DNA from 2 places in the Streptomyces saintjeani genome. Region 1 is predicted to be linked to the other one. Evidence: riboswitches for the same ligand, from Rfam matches in the RefSeq annotation. Region 1 holds a riboswitch; the other holds the start of a gene.

What was found. Region 1 has a riboswitch for glycine ahead of gcvT (glycine cleavage system aminomethyltransferase GcvT). Riboswitches for the same ligand answer to the same signal wherever they lie in the genome.
Region 2: another riboswitch for glycine. It lies ahead of gcvP (aminomethyl-transferring glycine dehydrogenase); the one in region 1 lies ahead of gcvT (glycine cleavage system aminomethyltransferase GcvT).

The regions. Positions count from the first base shown of each region.
Region 1 is NZ_CP189624.1:6,643,552-6,654,368, forward strand. It holds gene ACQCO7_RS30350 (L-serine ammonia-lyase) at 1-958, opposite strand, end outside; gene glyA (serine hydroxymethyltransferase) at 1,201-2,466, opposite strand; gene gcvH (glycine cleavage system protein GcvH) at 2,479-2,856, opposite strand; gene gcvT (glycine cleavage system aminomethyltransferase GcvT) at 2,913-4,025, opposite strand; glycine riboswitch at 4,088-4,193, opposite strand; glycine riboswitch at 4,194-4,293, opposite strand; gene ACQCO7_RS30370 (AAA family ATPase) at 4,480-5,139, shown strand; gene ACQCO7_RS30375 (enhanced serine sensitivity protein SseB) at 5,210-5,989, shown strand; gene ACQCO7_RS30380 (enhanced serine sensitivity protein SseB C-terminal domain-containing protein) at 6,110-6,907, shown strand; gene ACQCO7_RS30385 (ABC transporter permease) at 7,225-8,223, shown strand; gene ACQCO7_RS30390 (ABC transporter substrate-binding protein) at 8,263-10,011, shown strand; gene ACQCO7_RS30395 (ABC transporter permease) at 10,111-10,817, shown strand, end outside.
Region 2 is NZ_CP189624.1:1,619,141-1,629,957, forward strand. It holds gene ACQCO7_RS07135 (TOBE domain-containing protein) at 1-319, shown strand, start outside; gene modA (molybdate ABC transporter substrate-binding protein) at 459-1,271, shown strand; gene modB (molybdate ABC transporter permease subunit) at 1,303-2,115, shown strand; gene ACQCO7_RS07150 (ABC transporter ATP-binding protein) at 2,493-3,545, shown strand; gene gcvP (aminomethyl-transferring glycine dehydrogenase) at 3,554-6,436, opposite strand; glycine riboswitch at 6,497-6,610, opposite strand; glycine riboswitch at 6,611-6,705, opposite strand; gene ACQCO7_RS07160 (PRC-barrel domain-containing protein) at 6,854-7,228, shown strand; gene ACQCO7_RS07165 (DNA polymerase IV) at 7,239-8,594, opposite strand; gene ACQCO7_RS07170 (MerR family transcriptional regulator) at 8,654-9,301, opposite strand; gene ACQCO7_RS07175 (bifunctional nuclease family protein) at 9,536-10,009, opposite strand; gene ftsR (transcriptional regulator FtsR) at 10,093-10,817, opposite strand, start outside.

The DNA of each region.
Region 1 (10,817 bases):
CCGCGAGAAGGAAGCGCACCACGCCGTCCTCGTCCGCGCCGGGCACGAAGTTGATGTAGTAGTGCAGGACGGCGGGGATGATCCCGGCGGCGCCGTTCGTGGGCGCGGTCACGACCCGCCCGCCCGCCGCGTTCTCCTCGTTCACGGCCATGGCGTACAACGTGATCCACTCCATCGAGCGGGCCAACGGATCGCCCTCGGCGCGGAGTTGACGAGCCGTCATGGCGGCCCGGCGTCGAACTCGCAGGCCCCCGGGGAGGATTCCCTCCCGGGACATGCCCCGCGACACGCACGCCTGCATCACCCGCCAGATGTCCAGCAGCCCGGCGCGGATCTCGTCCTCGGTCCGCCAGGCCCGCTCGTTCTCCAGCATCAGGGACGAGATGGAGAGCCCCGTCTCCTGTGTCAGGCGCAGGAGTTCGTCCCCCGTACGGAACGGGTACTTGAGCGCCGTGTCGTCCAGCTTGATGCGATCCGCGCCGACCGCCTCCTCGTCGACCACGAACCCGCCGCCCACGGAGTAGTAGGTCCGCGTGAGGACTTCGGCGCCGGAAGCGTCGTACGCCCAGAGGGTCATCCCGTTCGCGTGGTACGGAAGTGCCTTGCGCCGGTGGAGGATCAGGTCGTCGTCGAAGGAGAACGCGATCTCCCGCTCGCCCAACAGCCGCAGCGAACCGGTGGACTTGATGGCCTCCACCCGCTCGTCCGCGCCCTCGACGTCGACCGTGCGCGGCGAGTTGCCCTCCAGGCCGAGGAGTACGGCCTTCGGCGTCCCGTGGCCGTGACCGGTCGCCCCCAGCGACCCGTACAGCTCCGTCCGCACGGACGCGACCGACCCGAGCACCCCCTCGCTCCGCAGCCGCCGCGCGAACATCCGCGCCGCCCGCATCGGACCGACCGTGTGCGAACTCGAAGGACCGATACCGACCGAGAAGAGGTCGAACACGGAGATGGCCACGGAGACTCCAACCAGAAAGGACGAGAACACACGACGTCGGGTGCCACGCCGGGGACTACGAATGCGGGCGGGGCGGACCAGAAGGCCCCCACCCCGGCGGTGGAGGCCCGAAGACCCGCCTCCACTCCGGCGGAGGAGGCCCGAAGACCCACCCCCACCCCGGCGGGAGCGGCCCCGAGGCCCCCCCCGCCCGGACGGAAGCGGACCCGAAGACCCGCTCCCCGACCGACCGGCCTGCCGACCTACTTGCCCAGCGCCGGGTACAGCGGGTGCTTGTCCGCGAGCGCCTTCACCCGGATCCGCAGCGCCTCCACGTCGTACGACGGCTTCAGCGCCTGAGCGATGACGTCCGCGACCTCGGTGAAGTCCTCGGCCGTGAAGCCGCGCGTGGCGAGCGCGGGCGTCCCGATGCGCAGCCCGGACGTCACCATCGGCGGACGCGGGTCGTCCGGGACGGCGTTGCGGTTGACGGTGATGCCGACCTCGTGGAGCCGGTCCTCGGCCTGCTGCCCGTCGAGCGCGGACTCCCGCAGGTCGACGAGGATCAGGTGGACGTCGGTCCCACCGGACAGGACGTTTACCCCGGCCGCGCGAGCGTCATCGGCGGTGAGCCGCGCGGCGAGAATCCGCGCCCCCTCCACCGTACGCCGCTGCCGCTCCTTGAACTCCTCGGAGCCGGCGACCTTGAACGACACGGCCTTCGCGGCGATGACGTGCTCCAGCGGACCCCCCTGGAACCCGGGAAACACCGAGGAGTTGAGCTTCTTCGCGAAGGACGACTTCGCGAGGATGATCCCCCCGCGCGGCCCGCCCAGCGTCTTGTGCGTCGTGGACGTCACCACATCCGCGTACGGCACCGGGTTGGCGTGCAGCCCCGCCGCCACGAGCCCGGCGAAGTGCGCCATGTCGACCCACAGGTACGCCCCGACCTCGTCGGCGATCCGCCGGAACTCCGCGAAGTCCAGCTCACGCGGATAGGCGGACCACCCGGCGATGATCACCTTCGGCCGGTGCTCGCGCGCGAGCCGCTCCAGCTCCTCCATGTCGACGAGCCCGGTCTCGGGAGACACGTGATAGGCGACGACATTGAACTGCTTGCCGGAGAAGTTGAGCCGCATCCCGTGCGTGAGATGGCCACCGTGCGCGAGGTCGAGCCCGAGGATCGTGTCCCCGGGCTGGGCCAGCGCGAAGAGCGCCGCCTGGTTCGCGGAAGCCCCCGAGTGCGGCTGGACGTTCGCGCACTGAGCCCCGAACAGCTCCTTCACCCGGTCGATGGCGATCTGCTCGGCGACGTCGACGTGCTCGCACCCGCCGTAGTAGCGCCGCCCCGGATACCCCTCGGCGTACTTGTTGGTCAGGACGGACCCCTGCGCCTCCATGACGGCCAGCGGAGCGAAGTTCTCCGAGGCGATCATCTCCAGCGTCGACTGCTGCCGGCCGAGCTCCGCGTCGACGGCGGCGGCGATCTCCGGGTCCAGCTCGTGCAGGGACGTGTTCAGGACAGACATGGGTACGACTCCTCAGCCGGCGGTGTAGGCGGTGTACTCGTCGGCGGACAGCAGGTCGTCCGGCTCACCGGCGACGCGCACCTTGAAGAGCCAACCCCCCGTGAACGGCTCGGAGTTGACCAGCGACGGGTCCTCCGAGACGTTCGGGTTGACCTCGGTGATCTCACCGTCCACCGGCGCGTACAGCTCGCTCACCGACTTGGTCGACTCCAGCTCGCCGCAGGACTCGCCCGCGGTCACGGCGGCGCCGACCGCCGGCAGCTCGACGAAGACGACGTCACCGAGGGCGTTCGCCGCGTGCTCGGTGATCCCGACCGTCGCCACGCCGTCCTCGGCGGGCGAGATCCACTCGTGTTCCTTGCTGTAGCGCAGGTTCTGGGGGTTGCTCATGGCCTGAATTCTCCTGTACGCGGGGGAGTGCTGGTGAATGGGGGACTGCGGAAGAGCTACTTCTGGCGCTGGTAGAACGGCAGAGCCACGACCTCGTACGCCTCGTGGCTCCCCCGGATGTCGACGCCGACCCCGTCCGTCCCCGGCGCCGCGTGCGCCGCGTCGACGTACGCCATCGCGATCGGCCTGCCCAGCGTGGGGGAGGGGGCGCCGGAGGTCACCTCGCCGATGACGGCGCCGCCCGCGACGACGTCGTACCCGGCACGCGGCACGCGCCGCCCGGCGGCGACCAGCCCGACCAGCACCCGGGGCGGCTTGCGCTCGGCGAGCGCGGCGGCTTCGGTGAGGGCCTCGCGCCCCACGAAGTCCCCGTCCTTGCCGAACTTCACGACCCGCCCGAGCCCGGCGTCGAAGGGCGTCAGGGCCGTCGACAGCTCATGCCCGTACAGCGGCATGCCCGCTTCGAGCCGCAGCGTGTCCCGGCAGGAGAGGCCGCAGGGGACGGGACCCCGGGCGGCCAGCGCCTCCCACAGCGCCACCGCGTCGGAGGGCGCCACGAACAGCTCGAACCCGTCCTCACCGGTGTACCCGGTCCGCGCGATCAGCGCCGGCACCCCGGCGACCGTCCCCGGCAGCCCGGCGTAGTACTTCAGCCCGGCGAGATCGGCGTCGGTGAGTGCGCCCAGAACCGCGGAAGCCTCCGGCCCCTGCACGGCGATCAGCGCATACGCGTCCCGGTCGTCGCGCACGAGCGCGTCGAACCCGGCGGCCCGCTCGGTCAGCGCGTCCAGCACGACCTGCGCGTTCGACGCGTTCGCGACGACCATGAACTCGGTCTCGGCGAGCCGGTAGACGATCAGGTCGTCCAGGATGCCGCCGTCGGCCCGGCAGATCATCGTGTAGCGGGCCCGGCCCACCTTGACCGCCGCGAGGTCGCCGACCAGCGCGTAGTTCAGCAGCGCCGCGGCCTCGGGCCCGGTGACGGTGATCTCGCCCATGTGCGAGAGGTCGAAGAGCCCCGCGCGGGTACGGACGGCGGTGTGCTCCTCGCGCTCCGAGCCGTAGCGCAGCGGCATGTCCCAGCCCGCGAAGTCGGTCATGGTCGCGCCGAGCGAGCGGTGCAGGGCATCGAGCGCGGTACGCCGGGGTACGGCGGAACTGCTGGTCATCGGGCGTTCGTCTCCCAGGTGTGACGGGGTGGGCAAGGGCTTCCCGTACGGATACGGGAAGGTCCTCCCCATCTGTCATCGGAACCTGAGAGGTTCGCCGTGACCCTCGCGGGAACACGGCTTGCACCTTGGGTGGGACCACCGGGGCGGCCCGCTTTTCAGATGTGCCTCGCCCACGCGGTAACGGTGCCTGAGAGATTCAAGGGAGGGACTTGCTCCTTCGGCGCCCCGGCGACACAAAAGCCGGGGACTCTCCCGCGCGGATTCGAACGGCCGGTATGCAGTTGGCGCGGCCATCATCGCACGCCGGCCCCGCCGCGCGGCAGGCCGGATCTGTAACGGGGCTGTGTCAGGAAGCGCACCAAATCACGAGACAGATTCCATTACCTTCTCTTTACTGTCTATGGGGAGACCCGTAACTGACGGGACTGCTCCAAGGGGAGGACGATCTACGGTGAACAGGACAACGGCGTACGCGACGGCGCTGCCCGCACAGCCCGCGGCGCCCGCGAGGGAGAGCCGCGCCGGGCACCCCGCGCCGGTCGTCCGCGACCTGCGCGACCGCGAAGGACACAGCCCGCACGCCCTCCTCTTCGGCCCCCGCGACCTCGTCGTCGTCACCGGCCTGCCCGGCAGCGGCAAGTCCACGCTGATGCGCCGCACGGTCCACGGCACCGGCATCGACTCCCAGGACACGAGAGACCGCTGGGACGCGCGGACGCCCGCCTGGCTGCCGTACGCCGTCTACCGCCCCCTCGTCCGCCTCGCGCACTACGCGGGCCTGTGGCGCGCCCTGCGCTCCGGCAAGGGCGTCGTCGTCCACGACTGCGGCACCCAGTCCTGGGTACGGAACTGGCTCGCCCGCGCGTCCCGCCGCCGGGGCGGCACCCTGCACCTCCTCCTCCTGGACGTCACCCCGGACACGGCCCTGGAGGGCCAGCGCGAGCGGGGCCGGGGCGTCTCCCGGTACGCGTTCCTGCGCCACCGGCACGCCGCGTCCCGCCTGATCAGGTCGGTGGAGAAGGGGAACCTGCCGGACGGCTGCGAGGCGGCGATACTCCTGGACCGACCGGCCGCCGACGTCCTGCGCAGGATCGCGTTCACCCGGGGCTGAACCCGCCCTGCCCGGCGCCCCCTTAAGCTTTGCCTCTTCGACAGCGGTTTTCAGCAGGCGGTATACAGCGATGGACTTCCCGACCGACTTCCCGGCCCCCGCACACCCCCACTCCCACGGCGGCTGGCCGGGGAACGAGCTGGAGGAGGTGCTCTCCGCCTCCCTGGGCGTGCCGTCAGCGGGCGGCCGAATAATCGAGGTCCTCGCGCGCAGCTTCGTCTGGATCCCGCTCCCCAACGGCGGCGGCCCCCGCAGCGGCCCCCTCGACCTCCCCACGATCGACGTCGCAGGCCAGGTGTACGTCCCCGTCTTCACCTCCGAGGAACAGTTCCGCCAGGTCACCGGCTCCCACATGGCGTACACGATCGCCCCGGCGGTCGAGTTCGCGAAGGGCCTCCCCCCGCAGGTCGGCATCGCCCTCAACCCCGACGGCGTCGTAGGCGTCCCCCTCCCCCCGCAGGCGGTGGCGGACCTCTGCCGAGCGGACCGCCCCCCCCTGCACGGCACGGCCTCCGGCGCCCGCGTCCGCCTCTTCGAGCCGGACTGGCAGGACGACCCGATGGACTTCCTCACGGAGGCGTCCAGGGAGTTCGAGGCGACGGGAGTGGTCCTCACGGCCCGCCGCTGCCTCGCGGCGATAGAGACCTCGGAACCGGTGATGTTCGTAGGAGTCGAACTCACCCACTGGGAAGGCGAGTTCGGCGAACGCCCGCTGGACGCGCTCGGCAGGGCGCTGGGCCGGGTCCCGGTCCCGTGGGGAGTCAACCTGATCCTCCTGGACGCGGCACAGGACCCGGTGGGGGAGTGGCTGAGGACGAACGTCCGGCCGTTCTACTCCCGCACCGGGTAGAAACCCGTCCGCTACCCGTCGTCCACCCAACCGGCGAACCCCCCGTGGGCGCTTAAGCTTGACCCCGACGCAGGGCAACAGGCATACACGGGGCAATTTTTACGAAGGGTCGGTAAAGACGTGAGCGTGAGCGGCACCGCTGCGGCCGGCCAGGTCGAGCACATGCTGCGCCAGGTCACGCCTGGCCGCTACGACGCCTACGAGGCACTCCTGCGCGCGCTCTCGACCCCCACCACCGGCCAGGTCTGGATGCTGCTGTGGCACGGCCAGTCCGGCTCCCCGGACGCCCAGTACGGCTCGATGGAGGTGGACGGCCACGGGTACGCGCCCTGCGTGACGTCCGCCCAGGAGCTGTCCGCGAGCGGCTGGAACCGTTCGTACGAGGTGGTGGACGGCCTCGACGCGGCCCGCACCCTGTACCCGGACCGCCACGGCCTGTGGCTGAACCCGCACGCGCCGGGCGGCGGCGTCGGCGTCCCCTGGCCGGACCTGCGCCGCATCGCGACGGGCCTGGACCGCCAGCCCCCCGGCCCGCTGCGCCTGTCGGACCCGGCGGTGGAGATCCCGCACTTCTACGCCCTCCTCGGCCAGAACGCCCACCGCACCCCCGCGATCAGGGCGCTGCGCCGCGCCTGGGTCCAGCCGGCCCTGGGCCAGCCGTACCTGTCGATCGGCCTGGACGTGTACGACGCGTCCCCGCAGTCCGTCGACGCGGTGCGCGCGATGATGCAGCAGTCGATCGGCGCCGTCCCCGACGGCCTGTCCGTGTCGACGGTCGCGATGACCGACGAGTACGACCCGGTCGTCATGTGGATGCGGGCCAACGCCCGCCCGTTCTACGACCGCGAGGCGCACGCCCCGGCGCAGCAGTCCCCGGCGGCCGGTTACGGCTACCCGGCGACCCCCGGCGCGTACTGATCCGCCCCACGCGCCACTTCCTACCCACGAGTACGTCCTGACGCTCCGTCATCTCAGGAAACCCGCTCGTTACACCGACCCGTGTTCATCTCCGCGCGTAGAGCGAACCGGTACACGCTACTGTGCCCTGAATTACCGACTTGCCCTCGTCCGAGGGCCGTTACCCACTGTTCGGATAACGGAAGCCAACGGTCGGCATCACGGTTGTGCATACTTTCGGCGCCGCATCTGGCGCGTGATCACGAGCGCGTTGAAGACTCGCCTCCCATAAGACGCGAGTAAGGCCGGTCACCACCGGCGGGAAGGGTCAGTGCACTGTGACCGCACCGATCGAGACCACCGGGTCGGAGGCAGGAGCACAGCCGGAGGCCGTGCTCGCCGGGGCCAGCCAGAGCCAGATCGAAGGGCGTTCACTCACCCAGATCGCCTGGACCCGGTTCAAGCGCGACAAGCTGGCTGTGGCCGGCGGCATCGTCGTCGTCCTGCTCGTCCTCATGGCGATCCTCGCCAAGCCCATCGAGTCCGTCTTCGGCCTCGACCCGAACGAGTTCCACCAGGACCTCATCGACCCGGCGATGCAGGCGCCCATCGGCGGCTGGGGCGGCATGAGCTGGGACCACCCGCTCGGCGTCGACCCGCAGTACGGCCGCGACATGCTCGCCCGCATCATCGACGGGTCCTGGGTCTCCCTGCTCGTCGCGGGCGGCGCCACCCTGCTGTCGGTGGTCATCGGCACGGTCCTCGGGGTCGTCGCCGGCTACTACGGCGGCTGGGTCGACTCGATCATCAGCCGGCTGATGGACACCTTCCTCGCCTTCCCGCTGCTGCTCTTCGCCATCGCCATCTCGGCCTCCGTCCAGGACGGCTTCTTCGGCCTGAACGGGCTCCCGCTGCGGATCTGCGTACTGATCTTCGTGATCGGCTTCTTCAGCTGGCCGTACATCGGCCGTATCGTGCGCGCCCAGACGATGACCCTGCGCAAACGGGAGTTCGTCGAAGCCGCGCACAGCCTCGGCGCACGCGGACCGTACGTCCTGTTCCGCGAACTCCTCCCGAACCTCGTCGCGCCGATCCTCGTCTACTCGACGCTGATCATCCCGACGAACATCCTCTTCGAGGCCAGCCTGAGCTTCCTCGGGGTCGGTATCGCCCCGCCGCAGGCGTCCTGGGGCGGAATGCTCAGCAACGCCGTGGATCTCTACACAGCTGATCCGCAGTACATGTTCGTGCCCGGACTGGCGATCTTCATCACCGTCCTGGCGTTCAACCTGCTGGGTGACGGGCTGCGCGACGCACTCGACCCTCGCAGCAAGTGATCCCACAGTGATTTACATCGACAGAGGGGGCTTTCCTCGGTGAAGACCAGAAGAGTGACCGCCGCGATCGCGTCGGTCCTGGCGATCTCGCTGGGCGCTTCCGCCTGTGGCGGAGACAGCGACAGCGGTGGCGGCTCCGCCAAGGGGAAGAAGGACGAGGCTCTGACGTCGGTCGTCAACGTCTCGAACAAGAAGGGGGGCACCCTCAGCTTCGAGCACTCGGACGTGGCGGACTCCCTGGACCCGGGCAACACCTACTACGGCTGGGTGCAGAACTTCTCGCGCCTGTACGGCCGTACGCTCACCACGTTCAAGCCGGCCGCCGGCAAGGACGGCCTGACCGTCGTCCCCGACCTCGCCGAGTCGCTGGGCACGCCCAGCGCCGACGCCAAGACGTGGACGTACAAGCTGCGCACCGGCGTCAAGTTCCAGGACGGGACCCCGGTCACGTCCAAGGACGTCAAGTACGCCATCGAGCGCTCCAACTTCGCGCCCGAGGTGCTGTCCAACGGTCCGACGTACTTCAAGTCGTACCTGCTCGGCGGCGACAAGTACACGGGTCCCTACAAGGACAAGAACCCGAACGGCCTCGCGTCCATCGAGACGCCGGACGCGCAGACCATCGTGTTCAAGCTGAAGCAGCCGTTCGCGGACTTCGACTACCTGGCGACCTTCTCGCAGACGGCCCCCGTGCCGGCCGCGAAGGACGACGGCGCCAAGTACGTCCAGCACATGGTCTCCTCGGGCCCCTACCAGTTCCAGTCCTACGAGGAGGGCCGCAGCGCCACCCTCGTGCGGAACCCGCAGTGGGACGCCAAGACGGACCCGATCCGCAAGGCCCTGCCGGACAAGATCACGATCAAGTTCAAGGTCAACCCGGTCACGATCGACAACGACCTGATCTCCGACCGGGTCACCGTCGACGCCGCCGGTGCCGGTGTCCAGGCCGCGACCCAGCCGAAGGTGCTGACCGGCAAGAAGGCCAACCAGACGGACAGCTCGTACGCCGGTGCCACGCAGTACATCGCGCTGAACCAGAACGTCGAGCCGTTCAACAACATCAACTGCCGCAAGGCCGTGCAGTACGGCGTCGACAAGCAGTCCATCCTGGACGCGGCCGGCGGTTCGCCGAAGGGTGACATCGCCACCACGCTGCTGCCGCCGTCGGTCAACGGCTACACCAAGTTCGACACCTACCCGTCGGCCGGCAACAAGGGCGACGCGGCCAAGGTCAAGGAATTCCTGACCGCGTGCGGCAAGCCGAACGGCTTCAGCACGATCCTGACCGCCCGCTCCGACCGTCCCGCCGAGATCGCGCAGGCCACGGCCGTCCAGGCGTCGCTGAAGAAGTACGGCATCAACGTCGAGATCCGGCAGTTCCCGGCCGGCAAGTACTTCTCGAACTTCGCCGGTGTCCCGTCCTACGTGCACCAGCAGAAGCTCGGCATGCTGTCCATGGCGTGGGGTGCCGACTGGCCGACCGGCTTCGGCTTCCTGGACCAGATCGTCAACGGCTCCGCCATCAAGCCCTCGGGCGGCAACAACCTGATGGAGCTGAACGACCCGAAGATCAACGCGGCCCTCGCCGCCACGATCGCCAACACCGACGCCACCGCCCGCACCAAGGGCTGGGGCGACATCGACAAGATGGTCATGGACACCGCCACGGTCGTCCCGACCCTCTACCGCAAGAACTTGCTCTTCCGGCCTGCGTCCGCGACCAACGTCACGGTCACTCAGGCGTACCTGGGCATGTACGACTACCTGCTGATGAGCTCCTCCAAGTAGAAGCCCCAGAGCAGGCCGGAATCTTCTCGAAAGGCAGGTGAAGGTTCCGGGTGGCGGGGACGGACACGCTCCGACCCCGCCGCCCGGAGCCGGACAGCTGTGGCTGCGTACATCATCCGGCGCGTATTCGGCGCCCTGGTACTGCTGCTGGTGGTCAGCGCAGTCACCTTCGCGATCTTCTTCCTGGTACCTCGGCTCGGCGGCCAGACCGCCGACCAGCTCGCCACGCAGTACGTCGGCAAGGACGCCAACCCCGACTCCGTGCTCGCGATCAAGAAGAACCTGGGCTTCGACCAGCCCATCTACACCCAGTACTGGCACTTCATCAAGGCGCTGTTCGTCGGCGCCGACTACAAGTTCGGCCCGGACGCCACCCACTGCGACGCGCCCTGCTTCGGCTACTCCTTCAAGAGCCACGTCGAGGTCTGGCCGCAGCTCACCGAGCGCATCCCGGTCTCCTTCTCGCTCGCCGTCGGCGCGGCCGTGATCTGGCTGATCTTCGGTGTCACCACCGGCGTCATCTCCGCGCTGCGCAAGGGCAGCCCCGTCGACCGCGTCTCCATGTTCATCGCGCTCGCCGGCGTCTCCCTCCCGATCTTCTTCACCGGCCAGGTCCTCAGCGCCCTGTTCGTGTACGAGATCCCCATCTGGGACTCCATCGACTACATCCCGTTCACGCAGAACCCGGCGGAATGGGCCTGGCACCTCCTGCTGCCCTGGATCAGCCTCGCGTTCCTGTTCTCCGCGCTCTATGCCCGCCTCACCCGGGCGGGGATGCTGGAGACCATGGGCGAGGACTACATCCG
Region 2 (10,817 bases), 5.0 Mb from region 1:
CGCGGGCCGCTTCACCACCCACCGCGACGACGCGGGCCGGCGTCTCGTCGACGGCACCGACCTGGCCGCGTTCTCCGTCGAGCTGGCCCGCGCCGACGGCGACGAGACGCCCTCGCACACGTCCGTCCGCAACGCCTTCCCCGGCATCGTCACGGCCGTGAAGCTCGGCGACGTAGCGGCCCAGGTCGAGATCCAGGCGGGCCCGCACCGGCTGGTCTCGCTGCTCACCCGGGAGGCGGTGGAGGAGCTGGGCCTGGAGGTGGGCATGGAGGCGACGGCCCGGGTGAAGTCGACGAACGTCCACATCGACCGGGCCTGACCGTCCCGGACGAACGCAGATGCCAGCCAGATCTCGCATCACCCCAGCTCATGCAATGAGACACGATATCTACGGCTCGCATATGCGGCAGTATCATCATCACGGCCGTCAGCCGAACCGTCTCCGAGGAGTACCCGTGATGACCCGTCCCGCGCCCCACCCCCGCCGGCTGCTCCAGGTGACCGGCGCGGGGGTCGCCGCGCTGCTGACGCTGAGCGCGTGCTCCTCGGACTCCACGCCGGACGCTGGCGCGACGCCGTCCACCTCCGCAGGAGTGTCCGGCCCGGTCACCGTCTTCGCCGCCGCCTCCCTCAAGGAGACGTTCACCGCGCTCGGCGAACAGTTCGAGAAGGCCCACCCCGGTACGAAGGTCACCTTCAACTTCGCCGGCAGCGACAGCCTCGCCGCGAGCATCACCGGCGGCGCCCCCGCCGACGTGTTCGCCGCGGCCAGCGCCAAGACCATGGCCATCGTGACCGGCAAGAAGGACAACGCCACGGCGCCGGTCACCTTCGTCCGCAACCAGCTGGAGATCGCCACCCTGCCGGGCAACCCCGACAAGGTCACCGGCCTCAAGGACCTCACCAAGTCCGGCCTCAAGGTCGTCCTGTGCGACAAGACGGTGCCCTGCGGCGCGGCGGCCGACAAGATCCTCACCGCGACGGGGGTCAAGGTCACGCCCGTGTCGTACGAGCAGGACGTCAAGTCGGCGCTCACGAAGGTCGAGCTCAAGGAGGCGGACGCGGCGCTCGTCTACAGGACCGACGTGCGCGCGGCGGGCACCAAGGTCCAGGGCATCGACTTCCCCGAGTCCTCCCAGGCGGTGAACGACTACCCGATCACCCTCCTCAAGGACGCCCCCAACGCGGCGGCGGCCAAGGAGTTCATCGCCCTCGTGCAGTCGGCGGAGGGCCGGAAGATACTGACGGAGGCGGGCTTCCTCCAGCCGTGACCCGCCCGAACGTCCCGAGGGAGAACGCACCGTGACGGCGCCGAAGACCCGACCCGCAAAACTCCAGAGGCCCGTCCCCCTCCCTCTCCTGGTCCCGGCCCTCCTCGGAGTCACCTTCCTCCTGCTCCCCCTGCTGGCCCTCCTGATCCGCACCCCCTGGAGCAGCCTCCCTTCCCTCCTCAGCACCCCCGAGGTCTGGGAGGCCCTCCGCCTCTCCCTCTTCTGCGCGACGGCGGCAACAGCGGTGAGCCTGGTCCTGGGCGTCCCCTTGGCCTGGCTCCTGGCAAGAACGGACTTCAGAGGCAGAGCGCTCCTGAGAGCCCTGGTGACCCTCCCCCTGGTCCTCCCCCCGGTGGTAGGAGGCGTGGCCCTCTTGATGGCCCTGGGCCGAAACGGCATAGCGGGCCAATGGCTGGACCGCTGGTTCGGCATCACCCTCCCGTTCACCACGACAGGCGTAGTAATAGCCGAGGCGTTCGTAGCAATGCCTTTCCTGGTGATCAGCGTGGAGGGCACCCTGAGAGCAGCGGACCCCCGCTACGAAGAAGCGGCGGCAACCTTGGGAGCAACGCGCTTCACAGCATTCCGCAGAATAACGCTCCCGCTGATATCCCCCGGCATAGCAGCAGGAGCAGTCCTGGCCTGGGCAAGAGCCTTGGGAGAATTCGGCGCAACAATAACTTTCGCAGGAAACTTCCCAGGCAAAACCCAGACAATGCCACTGTCGGTCTACTTGGCCCTACAAAGCACCCCAGAATCAGCAATGGCACTGAGTCTGGTCCTCCTAACGGTCTCCATAGCAGTCTTGGCAGCCCTAAGAGAAAACTGGCTGACAACAACCTGACCGCAAAACGCCACAAACACACGCCCACCACCACAGAGCCACACTGCCCCCACCCAGCACCCACCAGCACCCCCACCCACCTCAGGGGCGCGGGGCTGTATCCGATATGCGGCTACCGCCGCGTGGCCGCACCCAGCCACAAACACCCCGCACCCGGCATCAAACCGCAACCCACCCCCACCTAAGGGGCGCGGGGAACTGCGCGCCCAGCCACAGACAACCCGCACCCGGCACCCATCAGCACCCCACCCCCACACCCCCCGAACCACCCACGCACCCCCAGCCGCCAACGGCGCAACACCCCCACAAGAACCACCCGCACCCAAAAATCAAACCCGCACGGGTGGGCGGGCGGGAAACCAAACCCAGGACCCCCATTGACCACTCACCAAGGCCTACACACCCACCTAGTAGTAACCCACCCCCCAACCTTCCACCTGAACATCACCCTAAAAGCCACCCCCGGCGAAGTCCTCGCCCTCCTGGGCCCCAACGGCGCCGGAAAAACCACCGCCCTCAGAGCCATGGCCGGCCTGCTCCCCCTGACCTCCGGCCACCTCCACCTGGACGGCCACCCCCTGGAGAACACACCCCCCGAATCCCGCCCGGTAGGCGTCGTCTTCCAGGACTACCTCCTCTTCCCCCACCTGACGGCCCTGGACAACATCGCATTCGGCCCCAGATGCCAGGGCGCCACAAAATCCGAATCCCGAACCCAAGCAAAAGAGTGGCTGACCCGCATGGGCCTGACAAACCACGCCACCACAAAACCCCGAAACCTCTCCGGCGGCCAGGCCCAACGAGTAGCACTCGCAAGGGCATTGGCGACAAACCCCCGCCTACTGCTCCTGGACGAACCCCTAGCGGCGCTGGACGCGAGAACCCGCCTGGAGGTGAGAGCCCAACTCCGCCACCACCTCGCGGACTTCGAAGCGGTAGCGGTCATCGTCACCCACGACCCCCTGGACGCGATGGTCCTGGCAGACCGCCTGGTGGTCATAGAACAGGGAACGATAGTCCAGGAGGGCACCCCCGCGGACATAGCCCGCCACCCCCGCACGGACTACATAGCGCAACTGGTAGGCCTGAACCTGTACAAGGGCACGGCGAAAGGAACAACCGTAACCCTCCCGACAGGCCAACAGATCACCACGTCGGAACACCTGACGGGCCCGGCGTGCGTTGCGTTCCCGCCCTCAGCGGTAACCCTCCACCGAACCCGCCCGGAAAACACCAGCGCCCGCAACCTCTGGCACTGCCAGGTCGCGGGCCTGGAATCCCACGGCGACCAGATCCGAGCCGACCTGAAAGGCGATCTCCCCTTGACGGCGGACCTCACCACAGCGGCGGCAGCAGACCTGAACCTCCACCCGGGCACGGACATCTGGGCCTCCTTGAAGGCGGCCCAGACACACGCGTACCCGGCGTAGAAAGACCCCTACTGGTAAGCCTCGAGCGGAGGGCAGGAACACACCAGATTCCGGTCCCCGTACGCCTGATCGATCCGCCGAACAGGAGGCCAGTACTTCTCGGAGACAGCCCCCTCACCGGGGAACACGGCCTCTTCCCGCGTATAGGAGTGATCCCACTCCCCGCTCAACGCGGCAGCGGTATGCGGAGCGTTCCGAAGCGGATTGTCATCCGCCCCCCACTCCCCGGCCCCCACCTTCTCGATCTCCCCCCGAATGGCGATCATCGCCGCACAGAACCGATCCAGCTCGGCCAGATCCTCGGACTCGGTGGGCTCGATCATCAGCGTCCCGGCAACGGGGAACGACATGGTCGGCGCATGGAACCCGTAGTCGATGAGCCGCTTGGCGACATCATCGACGCTCACCCCGGTCGCCTTGGCCAGGGGCCGCAGATCGATGATGCACTCGTGGGCGACCAGCCCCCCGGGCCCGGTGTAGAGCACGGGATAGTGAGGCTCAAGCCGCTTGGCGATGTAGTTCGCGGACAGCACGGCGACCTGAGTGGCCCGCTTCAGCCCTTCCCCGCCCATGAGCCGCACATAGGCCCAGGAGATGGGAAGAATCCCGGCAGACCCCCAGGGCGCGGCGGAAACAGGCCCCACCCCGGTAGCGGGCCCGGCCTCGCTCTGCAAGGGATGGTTGGGCAGATAGGGCGCGAGATGAGCCCGCACAGCCACAGGCCCGACGCCAGGCCCACCCCCACCGTGAGGAATGCAGAACGTCTTGTGCAGATTCAGATGGGAAACGTCCCCACCGAAATGCCCGGGCTTGGCCACCCCGACGAGCGCGTTCAGATTGGCCCCGTCGACATAGACCTGCCCACCGGCCTCATGGACGAGCCCGCAGATCTCCCCGACATGTTCCTCGAACACCCCGTGGGTGGACGGATAGGTGATCATCAGCACCGCGAGCTCGTCCCGGTACTGCCCGATCTTCCCCCGCAGATCCTCGACGTCGACCTCCCCGTCCTCGGAGGTCTTGACGACGACGACCTTCATCCCGGCCATCACCGCACTGGCCGCGTTGGTCCCATGGGCGGACGACGGAATGAGACACACGGTCCGCTGAAGATCCCCGTTGGCCCGGTGATAGGCCCGTACGGCGAGCAGCCCCGCCAACTCCCCCTGCGACCCGGCGTTGGGCTGGAGGGACACCTTGTCGTACCCGGTGACCTCGGCGAGCTGATCCTCCAGCTCGCGGATGAGCGTGAGGTATCCCCCGGCCTGCTCGACCGGCGCGAAGGGATGCAGCTGCCCGAACTCGGGCCAGGTGACCGGCTCCATCTCGGTCGTCGCGTTGAGCTTCATCGTGCAGGACCCGAGCGGAATCATCCCCCGGTCGAGCGCGTAGTCCCGATCGGCGAGCCGCCGCAGGTACCGCAGCATGGCGGTCTCGGACCGGTGCTGGTGGAACACGGGATGGGCCAGGACCTCGTCCCGCCGCAACACCTCGTCGCCCAGCCCCTCCTGAGCCGAAGCGTCGAACGAGTCCACATCCCCGGAAACCCCGAACGCCTGCCACACGATGCCGAGCTGGTCCCGCGTGGTGGTCTCGTCACAGGCGATGGACACATGGTCCTCGTCGACGAACCGCAGGTTCACCCCACCGTCCCGAGCGGCCTCGACGACCTGAGCCGCACCGCCGGGCACCCGCGCCAGCACCGTGTCGAAATAGGCCCGGTGGACGACGTCGACGCCCCCGATCCGCAGCCCCTCGGCGAGGACGGTGGCGTACCGATGCGTCTTCCAGGCGATCTGGCGCAGCCCGTCGGGCCCGTGGTACACGGCGTACATCCCGGCCATGACCGCGAGCAGCACCTGCGCCGTACAGATGTTGCTGGTCGCCTTCTCCCGCCGGATGTGCTGCTCGCGCGTCTGGAGCGCCAGCCGGTACGCCCGGTTGCCGTCCGCGTCGACGGACACCCCGACGAGCCGCCCGGGCAGGCTCCGCGCGAACTTCTCGTGCACGGCCATGTATCCGGCGTGCGGCCCCCCGAACCCCATCGGCACCCCGAACCGCTGCGTGGTCCCGACGGCGATGTCCGCCCCCAGCTCCCCGGGCGAGGTCAGCAGGGTCAACGCCAGCAGATCGGCGGCGACGGTGACGAGCGCACCCACCGCGTGCGCCTGCTCGACGAGCGGCTTGATGTCCCGTACGACGCCGGAGGCGCCGGGGTACTGGATCAACACCCCGTTGATCTCCCGCCCGGCGACCTCGGCCGGGATCCCGTCGCTGAGGTCGGCGACGACGACCTCGACGCCGGTCGGCTCGGCCCGCGTCCGGATCACGGCGACGGTCTGCGGGAACGCGTCCGCGTCGACGAGGAAGAGGCCCTTCTTGTTCTTCCCCATCCGCAGCGACAGCGCCATCGCCTCGGCGGCGGCCGTCCCCTCGTCCAGCAGCGAGGCCCCGGACGTCGGCAGCCCGGTCAGATCGGCCACCATCGTCTGGAAGTTGAGGAGCGCTTCGAGGCGTCCTTGGGAGATCTCCGGCTGGTACGGCGTGTACGCGGTGTACCAGGCGGGGTTCTCCATCACGTTCCGCAGGATGACGGGCGGCGTGAACGTCCCGTAGTACCCGAGCCCGATCATCGACCCGAGCACCTGGTTGCGGCCGGCCAGCTCCCGCAGCTCGGCGAGCACCTGCGCCTCGCTCCGCGCGCCCGGCAGGTCCAGCGCGGCGACGTTCTTGATGGCGTCCGGTACGGCGGCGGCGGTCAGCTCGTCCAGCGAGCCGTACCCGACCTGCGCGAGCATCTTGGCCTGGGCCTCGCGGTCGGGCCCGATATGGCGCTGTTCGAAGGGAACGCCCTGCTCCAGGGCGCTGAGCGGGGTACGGGGAGGGGTCATGAGGGGGCCTCCTGGCCGAGACGACCTTCGGTGGCACCACGGCTGTGGGGTGCCCGAACGGCCTCCCCCTCTGTCATCTCGACCTGAGAGCTTCACCGGCCGCCCGAGAGCGCCCGGCTTTCACCGTCGGTGAGAGCGGACGCCGTCGACATCCGCCCTGCTTTCCAGAGTGACCTCGCCCGTGCGGTACGTGAGCCTGAGAGATTCCGGGGAGGAGTTGCTCCTTCGGCGCCTCCGCACGATCCGGAGGACTCTCCCGCACAGGGTCGACAGCCACTTTCACCTTACCAGCGAGGTCAACGCCCCAGCCTTCGAGTGGCCACCGGGCCCGAAGTGCTCTTTCGTAGTCCTTACGACGACTTTCCGGTGACGACGACCGACGACGGCTTCGGCCGCCCCGCGACCAGTGGAGGGCCCGTGCAGACCGACATCGATCCGCGCAACCTGATCGGCCGCAAGGCGTACGACCGGCACGGCGCGAAGATCGGCACGATCGACGAGGTCTACCTCGACGACGCGACCGGCGTCCCGGAGTGGGCCGCCATAAGGACGGGCCTGTTCACCCGCGACGCCTTCGTCCCCCTGGAGACCAGCGAACTCGTCGAGGGCACCCTGCACGTCCCCTACGACCGCGCCCTCATCAAGGACGCCCCCGACTTCGGCGTGGGCCGCCACCTCTCCCCCGCCCAGGAACTCCAGCTCTACCACCACTACGGCATGGACACCGTCGCCCCCACCCCACCGGAGGACCGCGACTTCGGCACCATCGCCGGCGACGACCCGCCCGCCTAGCCGCAGCACCCTAGACCCCCTGCGCACAGGCGCCCCCCGCCGCCAACGGCAACGCCTCCGCCTGCTCCAACTCCGGATCGTCGACCCGGAACGTCCGCACCCGCCCCGGCACCGCATCCCCCGGCGTCTCGAACCGCACGGTCACCCGCCCCACCCCGCTCCCCTGCACCCACCCCTGCCCGAACCCGGCGTGCCGCACATCCTGCCCCGGCCACCACCGATGCTCGACGGGCACCGCCTCCACGACCACCTCCCCCGGCATCTGAGGCGCCTCCTCCTCGTCCCGCACCTCCTCCGCGGCCTGCGCGAACAGGTCCTCCTGCGTGAAGTCGGCGAGCCCCGACACCCCGACCCCGAGCAGCCGCACCCCGCCGGTCGTGTCCACGGACTCCAGCAGCCGCGCCGCGGCCTCCCGCACGACCGCCGGATCGTCGGTGGGCCCGCGCAGCGTCTCGGACCGGGTCAGCGTCGAGAAGTCGTACCGCCGCACCTTCAGCACGATCGTCCGCCCCGACAGCCGGGCCTCCCGCAGCCGGTGCACGCACCGGTCCGCGAGCCGCCGCACCTCGAACCCGACCCGCAGCCGGTCATGGATGTCCACGTCGTACGTGTCCTCCACGGACACCGACTTGGTCTCCCGCTCGGCGACCACGGGCCGGTCGTCGCGCGCGAGCGCCATCGCGTACAGCCCCTGACCGTGCGCCTTGCCGAGCAGCCGGACGAGTTCGTCCTCGCCCGCCCCGGCGATCTCGTCGACCGTGGTGATCCCGGCCCGGCGCAGATGGTCGCCGGTGGCCGGGCCGACCCCGGGCAGTGTCCGCACCGGCATCGGCCCGAGCAGCGCGCGTTCCGTACCCGGCTCGATCAGCAGCAGGCCGTCCGGCTTGGCCCGCTCGGAGGCGATCTTCGCGAGCATCTTGGACGCCGCGAGCCCCACCGACCCCGTCAGGCCCGTGACGGCCCGTATGTCCGCCCGCAGCCTGCTCCCCGTCTCCCGCGCCGACGCGCTGTCCCGGGCCGCCCCCTCGGCCTCCAGGTCCACGAACGCCTCGTCCAGGCTGAGCGGCTCCACCAGCGGCGACAGCTCCCGCAGCAGCCCCATCACCTGCTCGCTGATCGCCCGGTAGACCCCGAACCGCGGAAAGAGATACGCCGCGTTGGGCGCGAGCCTGCGCGCCTGCGCCATCGGCATCGCCGAGTGCACCCCGAACACCCGGGCCTCGTACGACGCGGTCGCCACCACCCCGCGCGGCCCGAGCCCGCCGACGACGACCGCCTTCCCGCGCAGGCTCGGCTTGGCCGCCTGCTCCACCGAGGCGTAGAAGGCGTCCATGTCGAGGTGCAGGACCGTCGGCGCGTTTCTCACATCTCCGATGCTGCACCACGCCACTGACAACGGGCCCGAACACGCGCCCGAGAACGCCGTCAGACCGCCTTGTGCCGCCGCCGCGCCAGCTCGTCCGCCGGGTTGTGCCCGACCAGGGTCTCGCCGGTGTCGACCCGCTCGCCGTGCAGCTGCGACAGCGCGCCCTCCACGTCCCGCCAGACCACGCCGACGGCGATCCCGAAGACGCCCTGGCCGCCCTGGAGCAGCGCGTGGACCTCGTCCGGCGAGGTGCACTCGTACACAGTCGCGCCGTCGCTCATGAGGGTCATGCGCTCCAGGTCGCGGAAGCCCTGTTCCCTCAGATGCAGCACCGCGCCGCGGATGTTCTGGAGGGACACGCCGGTGTCGAGGAAACGCTTCACGATCTTCAGGACGACGACGTCCCGAAAACTGTAGAGGCGCTGGGTCCCCGACCCGTAGGCGGGCCGCACGCTCGGCTCGACGAGCCCGGTGCGTGCCCAGTAGTCCAGTTGCCGGTAGGTGATGCCCGCGGCTGCACACGCCGTCGGACCTCGGTAGCCGATCTCCTCGGACGCCATCGCCGCCGCCCCCTTGCTGCTGCTCGGCACGGCCGCCGGGCGCTGGGGAGCGTGATCGGCCGCGCTGCCGTGAAGCCGGTACGGGCCATTTCCCCCGAACCCTCGTCCGGGGGCACCCCCAGCCGTACCGTCGCCGCTGCTTCTCACGCCGACCTCCGTCCTTGACCTGCCTTCTCGACGGTAGGCAGTCACCAGGGGTGCGTCAACGATCGCCACACTCGGCACGCCGAGTGATAATCACCCTGGGAGTGGTTTCCCGCGCCCCACCGCGGGGAAAGGCTAGCCGAATGCGCTGAGACGATGCCGTAGGACGCTCTCACTGGCCGCTGGCAATTGCCGAACCGAGACGCCATCGTCACCGACGAGTGTCCGGCGGACGGGTCACTGGTTGCTGGTGCCGAAGTCCTCGGGCGAGATCTGGTCGAGGAACTCGCGGAACTTCTCCACCTCGTCCTCCTGCTCGTCCGGGATGGCGATGCCCGCGTCGTCGAGCACCGTGTCGCTGCCGTAGATCGGCGTGCCGGTGCGCAGGGCGAGCGCTATGGCGTCGGACGGGCGGGCGCTGACCTCGACACCGCTGGCGAAGACCAGCTCGGCGTAGAAGACGCCTTCCCTGAGGTCCGTGATGCGCACTTCGGTCAGCTCCTGGCCGACGGCCTCCAGCACGTCCTTGAACAGGTCGTGGGTGAGGGGCCGGGCGGGGGCCATGCCCTGCTGGGCGAAGGCGATCGCGGTCGCCTCCCCCGGTCCGATCCAGATGGGGAGGTAACGGTCGCCTCCCACTTCGCGCAGGAGCACGATCGGTTGGTTGGAGGGCATTTCGACCCGGACACCTACGACATCGAGCTCGTTCACACAGCAACCCTAGGCCGTGCCCGGGACGTTTGGGTAGTCGGGCCCCTACCGGACGGCCGATCCGCCCAGGGCGAACGCCCGTGTCAGGGCAGCCGCACCCCGAGGGCGGTCTGCACCAGCGCGGAGTGCAGCCGGACCGTCAGCAAGGCGAGTTCCTTCGTACGGGCCTGGGCGAGGGCCCGCGTCTGGGGGTTGCGGTGCAGCCGCAGCGGGGCGACGACCTGGTCGACGAGCCCGGCCTCGCGATCCGCCGCCGCCTTCATCACCCGAAGGTGTCGCGGCTCGATCCCGAAGCGCCCGAGTTCCACGACGAGCGCGGCGACGGTGGCCGTCTCGGCGTCGTACACGCCGTCCTCCAGGGGGACGACGAGGCCGTAGGACTCCCACTCGGCGAGTTCCCGCTCGTCGATGCCGGCGGCGGCCAGCAGCTCGGCGCGGCCGATGCGGGCGACGGTGGGGGTGTCACCGGGGTCGGGGACGGGTTCGCCGTCCCGCTGCCTGCCCACGGTCGGCAGGGGGACGGCCTCGCCGCGCTCCAGGGCCTCCAGGTGCTCCCGGATGACCTTGAGCGGCAGGTAGTGGTCCCGCTGGAGCCGCAGGATGCGAGCGAGCCGCTCGACGTCCCGCGGACTGAACTTCCGGTACCCCGAGGGGGTCCGCTCGGGCTCGACGAGCCCTTCCGACTCCAGGAAGCGGATCTTGGAGACGGTGACTTCGGGGAATTCGTCCCGCAGCACGTTCAGCACGGCGCCGATGCTCATCGGCCCGGCCTCCGTGGCGGCGGTGCCGTCTCCGGCACCGCCCCTCG